3 regions of the Pararhizobium capsulatum DSM 1112 genome follow, and region 2 is predicted to be linked to each of the others. Evidence: predicted binding sites of a transcription regulator. Region 2 holds the regulator's gene; each other region holds the start of a gene.

What was found. The regulator LexA, encoded in region 2, represses DNA repair genes until DNA is damaged. The targets are predictions, from matches to a motif close to TGTTCNNNNTGTGTTCNG.
Region 1: QO002_RS01365 (ImuA family protein) is a predicted target of LexA. The motif match lies at 1,304-1,321, and genes of this name have one in related genera.
Region 3: QO002_RS25425 (ImuA family protein) is a predicted target of LexA. The motif match lies at 1,304-1,321, and genes of this name have one in related genera.

The regions. Positions count from the first base shown of each region.
Region 1 is NZ_JAUSVF010000001.1:286,001-289,284, reverse strand. Features, by position in the region: gene QO002_RS01370 (Y-family DNA polymerase) at 1-311, opposite strand, end outside; gene QO002_RS01365 (ImuA family protein) at 352-1,284, opposite strand; gene QO002_RS01360 (metallopeptidase family protein) at 1,449-1,883, shown strand; gene QO002_RS01355 (DUF1737 domain-containing protein) at 1,892-2,098, opposite strand; gene QO002_RS01350 (HpcH/HpaI aldolase/citrate lyase family protein) at 2,095-3,003, opposite strand; gene QO002_RS01345 (hypothetical protein) at 3,118-3,284, shown strand, end outside.
Region 2 is NZ_JAUSVF010000001.1:2,638,235-2,641,518, reverse strand. Features, by position in the region: gene QO002_RS12900 (flavin reductase) at 1-464, shown strand, start outside; gene QO002_RS12895 (hypothetical protein) at 638-898, opposite strand; tRNA gene QO002_RS12890 (tRNA-Cys) at 1,228-1,301, opposite strand; gene lexA (transcriptional repressor LexA) at 1,426-2,130, opposite strand; gene QO002_RS12880 (hypothetical protein) at 2,274-2,492, opposite strand; gene QO002_RS12875 (hypothetical protein) at 2,701-2,835, shown strand; gene QO002_RS12870 (DEAD/DEAH box helicase) at 2,966-3,284, opposite strand, start outside.
Region 3 is NZ_JAUSVF010000003.1:64,570-67,853, forward strand. Features, by position in the region: gene QO002_RS25415 (SOS response-associated peptidase) at 1-560, opposite strand, end outside; gene QO002_RS25420 (hypothetical protein) at 539-907, opposite strand; gene QO002_RS25425 (ImuA family protein) at 1,368-2,123, shown strand; gene QO002_RS25430 (Y-family DNA polymerase) at 2,044-3,284, shown strand, end outside.

The DNA of each region.
Region 1 (3,284 bases), 2.4 Mb from region 2:
GCCACCGCTCCGCGCACATCAAACCCTATGACAAAGAGACGTCGCAAAACGTCTTCAAGCAAAGCCTCCTCGCTGCCGAACAGATGGGTGCACCCAGTGATATCGAGAAACAGGCCGTCGTCGCCATCCTGGGCCACAAGTGGCGTATAGCGATCACACCAGTCGGCGATGGACAGGAGCAGGTCGCGATCCTTTGCCGGGCTTTCCTCCTCGATTTCCAATTGCGGATAGAGCGCGCGTGCCTCTGTCAGGCCCTGATGTTTGCGAAGACCGATCGCTTCTGCTCTTTCGTCGAGGGCGGTCAGGCGCATGGTGTTTTCGTGTCGACCGGCACAGGCAAATGCCGGTCCCTCAGGACGCCCGGTCGAACGCCAGGACGGACCCCATTTGCGCCGTGCGATCCGATCTGTCGGCAGGTGCGGAAAACAGAGCGCCAGAATGCGCGGGTGCGTCGACGGCGAGATGCTCCGGTTGTTCGAGTAAAACAAATCGGCGGTCATGGGAATTCCACTCCAGAAACAGGGAAAAAGGAGCCGGGCTTCGGCTTTTCTCGAGGGTCAGGCGGAAAACAGGATTGCCGATGCTGCCTGCAAGCTCCGAACCATCCGGCAAGGGGCGGGGGCGGGCAGGTGCAGGTTCGGCGAGAAACCGACAGGCGGCGCTGCTCGCCTCCTCTTCGCCACCCGCCCGCAACACGATCAAAGGCTTGCCTGCCGCCTTGGCCCTGAGGCTGAGCCGCCGGCTTTCCGTCAGGCCGAAATGAGCAGGATTGCCCCTGACCTCGAAGATGATGACGCAGAAAGCACGGCTTTCCACGGCGCTTTCTGCAAGCCAGAGCGCCTCGTCGAGTTTTCGCGGCGCGGCGTGAAAGAAGTTCCGACGGGCAAGGCCGAAATGAAAGAGCCCGATGGGATGGGGCATGCCTGCTTCCATCGTTGCCACCGTCTCGCCAATCCAGAGCACCGGAGATGCCGATCGGCCGCGCTGTTCTTCTTCCTCAGCCTGCAACCGCGACATCAATGCTGCTGCAAAACCGCTGGCGGCACCGGCATCGACCAGAAGCCGGCAACGGATTTCGCTCAAGCCGTCAAGCGGCACGCCGCCGCCCAGGGCCTCATCGAGCGCAGCAATCCCGAGACTGAGACGACGTGTTGTCTTTCGCTCAAGGGTTGCTCCATCCATCGGAGGAGCGACCACACGCTCAGGTGTCGTTTTGCCCTCAAGCCGGGCGATTGTTTCACGGAGCGCAAAAAGCCGCTCACGCGCCATGGCCGTGCCAACCATGACTGTCTCCAATTCAATTTGTTCCTGTTATGTTCCTATTGATTCCAGAGCTTCTCAAAAGAGTCAACGATTGAATCTTGAGAATTTATTCCTTTGGCTGTGCATGGGCATGCGAACCCTCGAAAAAGCCGGGCAAAGTGCTATATGAGGGGCAAGGAGTATCCATGGCCCATATAGACCAGACAGGCGATTGGCGGGAACGTCACGCGCCGACAATCAGTACCTTCGAGTCGCTTACGCTGGAGGCTTACAGCCATCTGCCGGAGGAGTTCCGTGCCCTTGCCAGCAATCTTATCATCGAGATCGAGGATTTTCCGAACGACGACGTCTTCGAAGATATGGCGCTGGAAACACCCTTCGATCTCCTCGGGTTGTTCGAGGGCCGTGGCATCACCGAGCGCTTTACCATGGAAACCGGCGAAATGCCGAACCGGATCACGCTTTATCGCCGTCCGATCATCGACTATTGGGCCGAAAACGAGGAGACGCTGGGTGATATCATCACCCATGTGCTGATCCACGAGATCGGCCACCATTTCGGTCTTTCGGACGATGACATGGAGCGGATCGAAGCCGGCGTGGAGCATGTGGGCGGCTAAAGCCGCCCCTACTGCTCCGAAAGCTTCATGTCGGGATGATAATCCTTACCTTCGACGTCCTTGACAATCGCCTGACCAGTCATCGGCTGACCGGTCTGGATGTTGAAGGAGAGTGCCGGCGAGCCGTGCAGGGACCAGCCTTTGTTGAGGGCGTCGGTAACGCGGTGGCAGAAGGCGGCGTCGTCCGTGCCGGTGAGGAAGCGGTAGAGTTTCATGCAGTTCGGTCCTTGCGTTGAATGGCTTTCACCTTGGCGGCGATTTTCTGGGCCTGGTCGAGATGCAGTCTCTCGACCATCCGCCCGCTGAGATTGATGACGCCTTTGCCGGCATTATCCGCTAGAGCGAAGGCCTCGATGATCGCATTTGCCTCGGCTGTGGCTTCCGGCGAGACCCCGAAATGCGCGTTGGCTGCTTGGATCTGGGCCGGATGGATCAGCATCTTACCATCAAAACCCATATCGCGGCCCTGGCGGCATTCGGCATCGAGGCCTTCACCATCGCGAAAATCGTTGAAGACGGAATCGATCACATCGAGGCCGCAACTGCGGGCTGAAAGCAGGATCTGCATCAGCCAGGGAACGAGATATTGCCGCCCAGGCAAGGCTGCGGCGCCGGTTTCCTTGCGAAGATCGTTCAGGCCGGGCACGAAACAATCGAGCCTGCCACCACGAGTACGGCCAGTTTCGGCAATCGCGGCCGCGTTGAACACACCGCGCGGTGTCTCGATCATGGCCCAGAGACGAAGGCCGTCGGGCGCATCTCCTTCCGCCAGAATATCGGCGACGATCTGAATGTCCTGAGGACTTTCCACCTTGGGCAGCAGGATTGCATCCGGCTGCAGTCCGATTGCCTCGATGAGATCCTGTTCCCCAAAAAGGGTGTTGAGACTGTTGATCCGGATGATGATCTCGATGCCGATCGGTCGAGATGCGCCCAGATGTTTCGCCAGCATGGCGCGGGCCTCGGCCTTCCTGTCAGTCAGAACAGCATCTTCAAGATCGTAGACGACCGCATCGCAGGAAAGCGCGGCGATCTTGGCAAGCGCCCTTTCATTGTCGGTGGGAACGCAGAGAACGGAGCGCCGCAGGCGGGCAGGATGTCGGTCGATGGTAGAATTCATGAAGCTTTTGTGCCCGGCTTTCGCCATTTTCGCAAGGCAGACATGCGTATGGACGCTGCCCCTTGCAAGGCTCCTCCGGCCATCCCACATTCCGGGTAACGAAAGGTGATGAACATGCAAAGCATTCGCTCTTTTCTCCTGACTGCCGCGGGCATCGCGTTCACGCTGATGGCATTCGTCTTTACGGCGTCGCTCGGATTGGCCCTGGCCGGCATCGTGGCCGTGCTGATGGTGGGAAGTGCCGTTTCGGCGCGTCTCTCCCCCAAGCCTGTTCGTGCGAC
Region 2 (3,284 bases):
CCTATCGTGACGCCATGAGCCAACTTGCCGGCCATGTCCATATCGTGACGACAGCGGAGGGCGAGGCCCGTCGCGGCGTAACGATTACTGCCGCCTGCTCGGTGTCAGATGATCCTGCGACCCTGCTTGTGTGCCTCAACCAGGCCAACGTGCGAAATGACATCTTTCTGACTAGCGGTTGTTTTGCCCTCAACGTCCTGGGCGCCGATCAGATAGGGTTGGCCAACGTATTTTCAGGTCGCGAACCCATCGAACCTGAATACCGGTTCGACCACGGCGATTGGGGCACGCTTTTGACGGGTGCGCCCTCGCTAAACGGTGCAATGGCTGTCTTCGATTGCGAGGTGATCGACGTCAAGCGCATCGCAACGCATATGGTGCTGTTTGGCAAAGTAGTCGCGATGCAGACTGCTGAGGCCAGGGAAGCACTTGTCTATCTCAACAGAGGCTACCGCTCGGTTTAAGCGACAGCGATATTTGAGCACCCGTTAAAACACGGGCATACCATAGGTCTAAGCCGCGCCGTCTAGTTTGACGCCCTCACGGGCCGTTAATCACCGGAGCCGGTCTGCGGCGTTGGATCCTTGTCGACAGGTGCCGGTTGCTGCGCTTCGTTGCTCGGCGAGGTAGTCGTGGCCTAGCTGTTGGAGACGCCAGTTTCCGCGGGTGTCATCGGAGTGGTCTGCTGGGTCCGGGTTGAAGCGTCATTATCGGTGCTCTCACCGAACAGTTCCGCACCCGCCCACGCGACAATAGCCAAAAGCAACCCGCAGATCAGTACGATAAAAACAGGTTTTCCCAGTCCGCCCTGCCGCGCCTCGTTTGTGGTCGCCTTGACTGTTCTATCTTCGTCTACGCTCGAAACCCTGTCGCCCCGTTCATCCAAATGGGTCGCCATCGCTCAAACTCCTTCTCACGGTCGAACTGAGAGGGCAACGGGACAGACTGGCAAAGGTTCCTCCCAGGCGATGAACAACAGAAGTTGCGGAGGGGCCTGGCGTGCAGGAAAAGAGTTCGAACGAGTGCGGACTTGGTTTTGGAGTGCACGTTAAAAGCGGAGGGTGCATCCTCGAGTTTCAAAATTTACAGGCTATGCAAAGCCTCAAGCGCGACTGGGAGCGCAGACGGCAGAGGTTTTTCGCAACGAAAATATGTTGATGTTGAGCCACCCAGTACTTAACCGCAAAAATGCAGCCGTAAGCACTTGTTTTCGTGGCGGGAAAAATTTGGAGGCCTCGCCCGGAATTGAACCGGGGTACAAGGATTTGCAGTCCTCTGCGTCACCACTCCGCCACGAGGCCTCTCAGGTCCGATCACTCGGGCCGTTGCGAGCGTTTAGAATCATCCTAGACAAATCGCAAGGGGAATATCCGCGAATGCTGTGATTTTTCCCGTCTTTGATTGAGGCGCGAACGCCGGAGCGCCTCAATGATACTTGCGAATGAGGCCGACGAGCTTGCCCTGGATTTTCACCCGGTCCGGGCCGAAGATCCTCGTTTCATAAGCCGGATTTGCGGCCTCCAGGGCGATAGAAGCACCCTTGCGACGAAAGCGCTTCAGCGTCGCCTCTTCATCATCGACGAGGGCCACAACGATCTCACCGGGGCTGGCGGTGTTAGCGTTGCGGATGATGACGGTATCGCCGTCGAGGATACCTGCTTCGATCATCGAATCGCCGCGCACTTCCAGAGCGTAATGCTCGCCGGCACCGATCATTTCGAATGGTACGGAGATATCATGCGTGTTGTTCTGGATAGCGGAGATCGGGACACCCGCCGCGATTCGTCCCATCACAGGCACATTGACGGAGTTGGTTTCCGGCGGGCGAGCTTTGGCGGGGGGCGGCGCTACATCCCGGCTCCCCTGGATGACGCTGGGAGAAAAGCCGCGCTTGGGCTGAAGACTTGGCGAATAGGCCTCCGGCAGCTTGATCACTTCGAGCGCACGCGCCCTGTTCGGAAGCCGGCGAATGAACCCACGTTCTTCCAAGGCTGTGATCAAACGGTGGATGCCCGATTTGGACGCAAGATCCAGGGCATCCTTCATTTCGTCGAAGGACGGCGGCACGCCGGATTCCTTCATGCGCTCATGAATGAAAAGCAGCAGTTCCTGTTGCTTGCGGGTCAGCATGACATTTCACTCCGGAATTGCGAAACAAATCAAGAACAGACACTATATGTTCCATTTGTGTTCCGCAAGTGCTTAAAACCACGTGAATTCCGGAAAGGCACATGAAAAAAATGCGGCGTTGTCGCTGCTGTCCGTTTGGCCGCTCAATGATAATAGTAGCAGGCGCAATCGGCCTTGCAGTCGTCGCTGTCGCTCCAGACGCGAACAGCAAGCTTTCGAGCAGCACCTGCTTCGTCAAGGCGCACGCCAAGAAGCGTTGTCGCTGCCAGCTTCGGGCTAATCGCGTTCACTTCCACGGCAGAGCCGACCTGATGAACGCCCTGCTTTGGCGTCCATGTGAAGAACTGAAGGCTGTAATGCATAGCGATCCTCCGTAACAACTGCATTGCCGCGGGTTCATGATTGGATTCTACCACGATTTTCGACACGCGTCACCGTTTTGCAACTCTACCCGAACGAGTTGATTGTTCAATTCTGGAAGCAGTGTTCACTGGTTTCGATCTTTAAACGGTGAACGATAGGGGCGATATTCCCATCAAGAACGTCACAAAGCCCTTCGGGAGAACGACGATGAGAGAGCCCCTTTTTCGCTTCGGAGATTTTGCAATCTGGTCAGCCATCCTGGGCACCGTGGTTGGCTACCAGCTGTGGACCCACGCCGCGTCTGCGCCGCTCACCACTGCGCTCGTCATTGTCGGCGGTTAACGCCCTTCAAGACCAAATACATTCGGTCGGCGACGTCCGTCACCCGGTGATCGGTAGCCGGATACGAAACAAGCCGCCTGCACGAAAAGTGAAGGCGGCTTGCAAATAAAAAGCGTCAAGCGTTGACGGATCAGGCCTTGCCCGCGATCAGCATGAAGGCCGGAATGTCGTCACCAAAGCCAACGGGCGTCGGGCCATCGTCATGGTCGCGGCGGTAGCGGTTGCGACGGTCGCGGTTGTCATCATTGGCAGGATACGGCGCAGAAGCATTCCGATTGCCATTGCGCTGGCTATTCTGCGGCTTGGTTTCTGCCTTACGTTCTGTTCTCACGGGTTCCGCCTTTGTTGTCGTCACTGCTTCGCTTGCGATCGCAATATCGTCTGATTTGGTGTCCGATTTGTGACTGGACGCGCCTCTATCGGTGTCGTTCCGCCGGCCACGCTTGCCA
Region 3 (3,284 bases), on a different contig from region 2:
CATTCTTCTCTGGTCGTCAGGAGCACAGGCATGGCCTTGGGATGGACCGGCTTGACGATGCTGTTGGGATTGGTGGTCAGGAAAGCATAGATGTCATGCTCGCCAAGCCTCGGCGCCTTGATCGGGCCGCGGGTACCGTGCCAGCGGGTATGGACACCCGCCAACATGAAGAGCGGCTGATCTTGGCTAAGCGCAAACCACCGCAGCGGCTTTTTGCCTGTCTCTGGATCAGGGTCTTGCTCATATTCGGAGAACGCGGTTGCCGGCACCAGACATCTGTTCTCGGGACCCAGCCACCGCTGCCAGTGGGGCAGCCAAGTCTTGCGGACATTGGTGACGCCCTTGTCGGGCTTGCCGTCGAGATGCTCCTCGGGCGTCGGCATGCCCCACGTCGACATGATCAGTTCGCGTTCACCCTCGGTGTCCATGCGGATGATCGGCCCCTGGCGATCCGGATGCACGGAGATCGACGGCGGCAGGTTACCCTCGCGGTATCGGGTTATGTCGATGAAGTCGCGAATGGCCTGCTGGTTCGATGTCAGATTGTAGAGATTGCACATGTGCAGTCCTCTTCCTCGCAGAAATCAGCCGTACCATCGACAATCTTCAGTTCCAGTTCAAGCTGTCCGATGCGCTCCAGCATGAGGGTCTCAAAGTTCAAGAGCACATCGGCGAGTTGCGCCAAGCCGTGGGTGGTGTCGCCAGCGCCGTTCACGGAATTGACGACCACCATGTCCTCATCAAGTGCCTCGACGTAGGAGCGGACGAGGTCGCATTCCTTTCGATAGAAATCGAGTCGAGACCCGAGGGCGGCTTGTTCAGCTTCATCCGGATACTGGCCGAATATAACCCCACCTTGGAGGGTGCGGTCCAGCGGCAGGATCGCCATGTCCGATTTACAGGTCATCTGAACTGCTCCCTTCAAAAGTCAGGTTTGCCTCAAGAAGGCATGGAAACCGCGTCTGGCACCGATCTTCGCCATCAGCGCAGATCATCTTCTCGCAACCGACAGCCAGGCGACGCCGCAGTTCAACGAAGCGGATGCTCGCGCCGTACTGCCTGACGAGCGTTTTCCGATCTAGCTCGATATATCGGTCGCACGCCCGGCATTCGGCCGTGATGATCGGGCTTCGAAACTCCCGCAACGTCAGCAAGCTCATCGATCAAGCTCCAAAAAAATATGCCCAGGTCTCACCTTCACCTACGGCAGTGATTCCATTTGCTGAATCCCTTGAGCTTCTGGTCCGGACCTCGTACGACGCCTCGCTATCGATCGGGGACCCAGTTGACTCGTTTAGGGCTTAGGAACAAATAGGGAACATATTCGCTTTTTGCCGAATTGGAAAGTGCCTTGACCTGTGACATCCATGCAGCAGACCGCCACCAACGCCACGATCTCGGAGCTTCGCGACCGCATTCAGCATCTCGAAGGCGGCCCGGTGCGTACTCGCAAGATGCTGCCCTTTGGTGTTCCGGCAATCGATGGCGTGCTTCCAGGCGGCGGTCTTGCTTACGGCGCGCTGCATGAGGTGGCGGGCGGGGGAACCGGCACGGTCGATGGCGCGGCCGCCGCCCTGTTCGTCGCCGGCATCGCCGCCAGAACCAGGGGCAAGATCGTCTGGTGCCTGACACGGCCGGACCTGTTCTTTCCGGCGTTGGCGCAAGCCGGTCTTCAAGCCAACCGCGTCGTGTTCGTCGAGTCCGACAAGGAGGAGGACGTGTTGGCAAACATGCAGGAAGCGCTCGGGTACGGCGGCCTCGGCGCTGTCGTCGGGGAGATTGTTCGATTGCCGATGACGGCGTCCAGGCGCCTGCAACTGGCCGCGGAAAAGACCGGAACCATCGGTCTTGCGGTCCGACGATGGCGACGCCAGAGCGAGGCCAACGACTTTGGCCAGCCGACGGCATCGACGACGCGGTGGCGCGTGAGCGTTCTGCCATCCGAAGAACTCCCCGTTCCGGGTGTCGGTCGTCCGCGCTGGTTACTTGAGTTGATGAGATCGCGTGCGGGCGAATGTGCCGAGTTTGCCGTTGGAGCCTGTGATGACAAGGGTCGTATCCATTTATCTGCCGGATCTGCCCACGGATCGCATTCGTCGAGCCGATCCCTCGCTGCCGGCTGACCAGCCAATTGCCGTGATCGCCAGGAGCGGTGCCAAACGATGGGTGTCTTCTGCGGATGTCGCGGCGAGGAAGGCTGGCGTTCGTGTGGGCATGGCGGCGGCCAAGGCTCAGGCCTTGTTCCAGGGTCTAACGATGATCGACGCCGATCCCGTCGCCGATGCTCAGGCGCTGGAGCGCATTACGCTCTGGGCCTTGACCCAATATTCCCCGATCGTCGCCATTGATGCATTGGATGGTATCGTCATGGACACCGAGGGCGCCGATCATCTGCAGGGTGGCGAGGAGTCGATGCTGATCGGGATTGCCAATCGCTTCCGTGGCAAGGCGCTGACGGCGCGGATAGCAATCGCTGACACCTGGGGTGCCGCCCATGCCTGTGCGCGAGCGATCAGACGGGAAACGGTGGTCGTGCCCCGCGGCGAGACTGTCCGCGCTGTGGAACGGCTACCGATCTCGCTGCTGCGGCTCCCCGAGAAGATCGTTGGCGATCTGAGGACACTTGGCTTCCAGAGCATCGGGGAACTGTCAGCGACGCCGCGCGCACCCCTGGCTCTGCGGTTTGGCCCGGAAATCGGGCGTCGTCTCGATCAGATGTTCGCACACCTCGCCGAACCGATCGATCCCATCCGCAGTCTGGAGTTTCTGGAGGTGAGCCGATCCTTTGCAGAACCGATCGGTGCTGCCGAGACCATCGACAAATATGTCGGTCGGCTGGTGGTCCAGCTTTGTGATGCGCTGCAGAGACAAGGCCTCGGAGCCCGCCGCATCGATCTGATCGTCGAGAAGGTCGATGGCACCCGTCAGGCGATCCGGGCAGGGACCGCCAAGCCGGCACGCGATGTTGCCTGGCTGACCAAACTGTTTCGCGACCGAACGGAGAAGATCGAACCGGGCTTTGGTATCGAGAAGCTGTCGCTGGTCGCGGTGATGTCGGAGCCGTTGGCGGAAACCCAGAGATCGTCTTCGCTGATTGAGGAGGATACGAGAGACATCGTCCCCCTCATCGATGTCTTCGGCAATCGAGGCTCGCGCGTCTACCGGGTCGCCCCGGTGGCATCGGATGTGCCCGAGCGCAGCCTCCACCGGATTGCCGCCGCATCAGACGACATCGATGTTTCCTGGTCTCATCACTGGCGTCGGCCAGTAAGATTGCTCCTGCA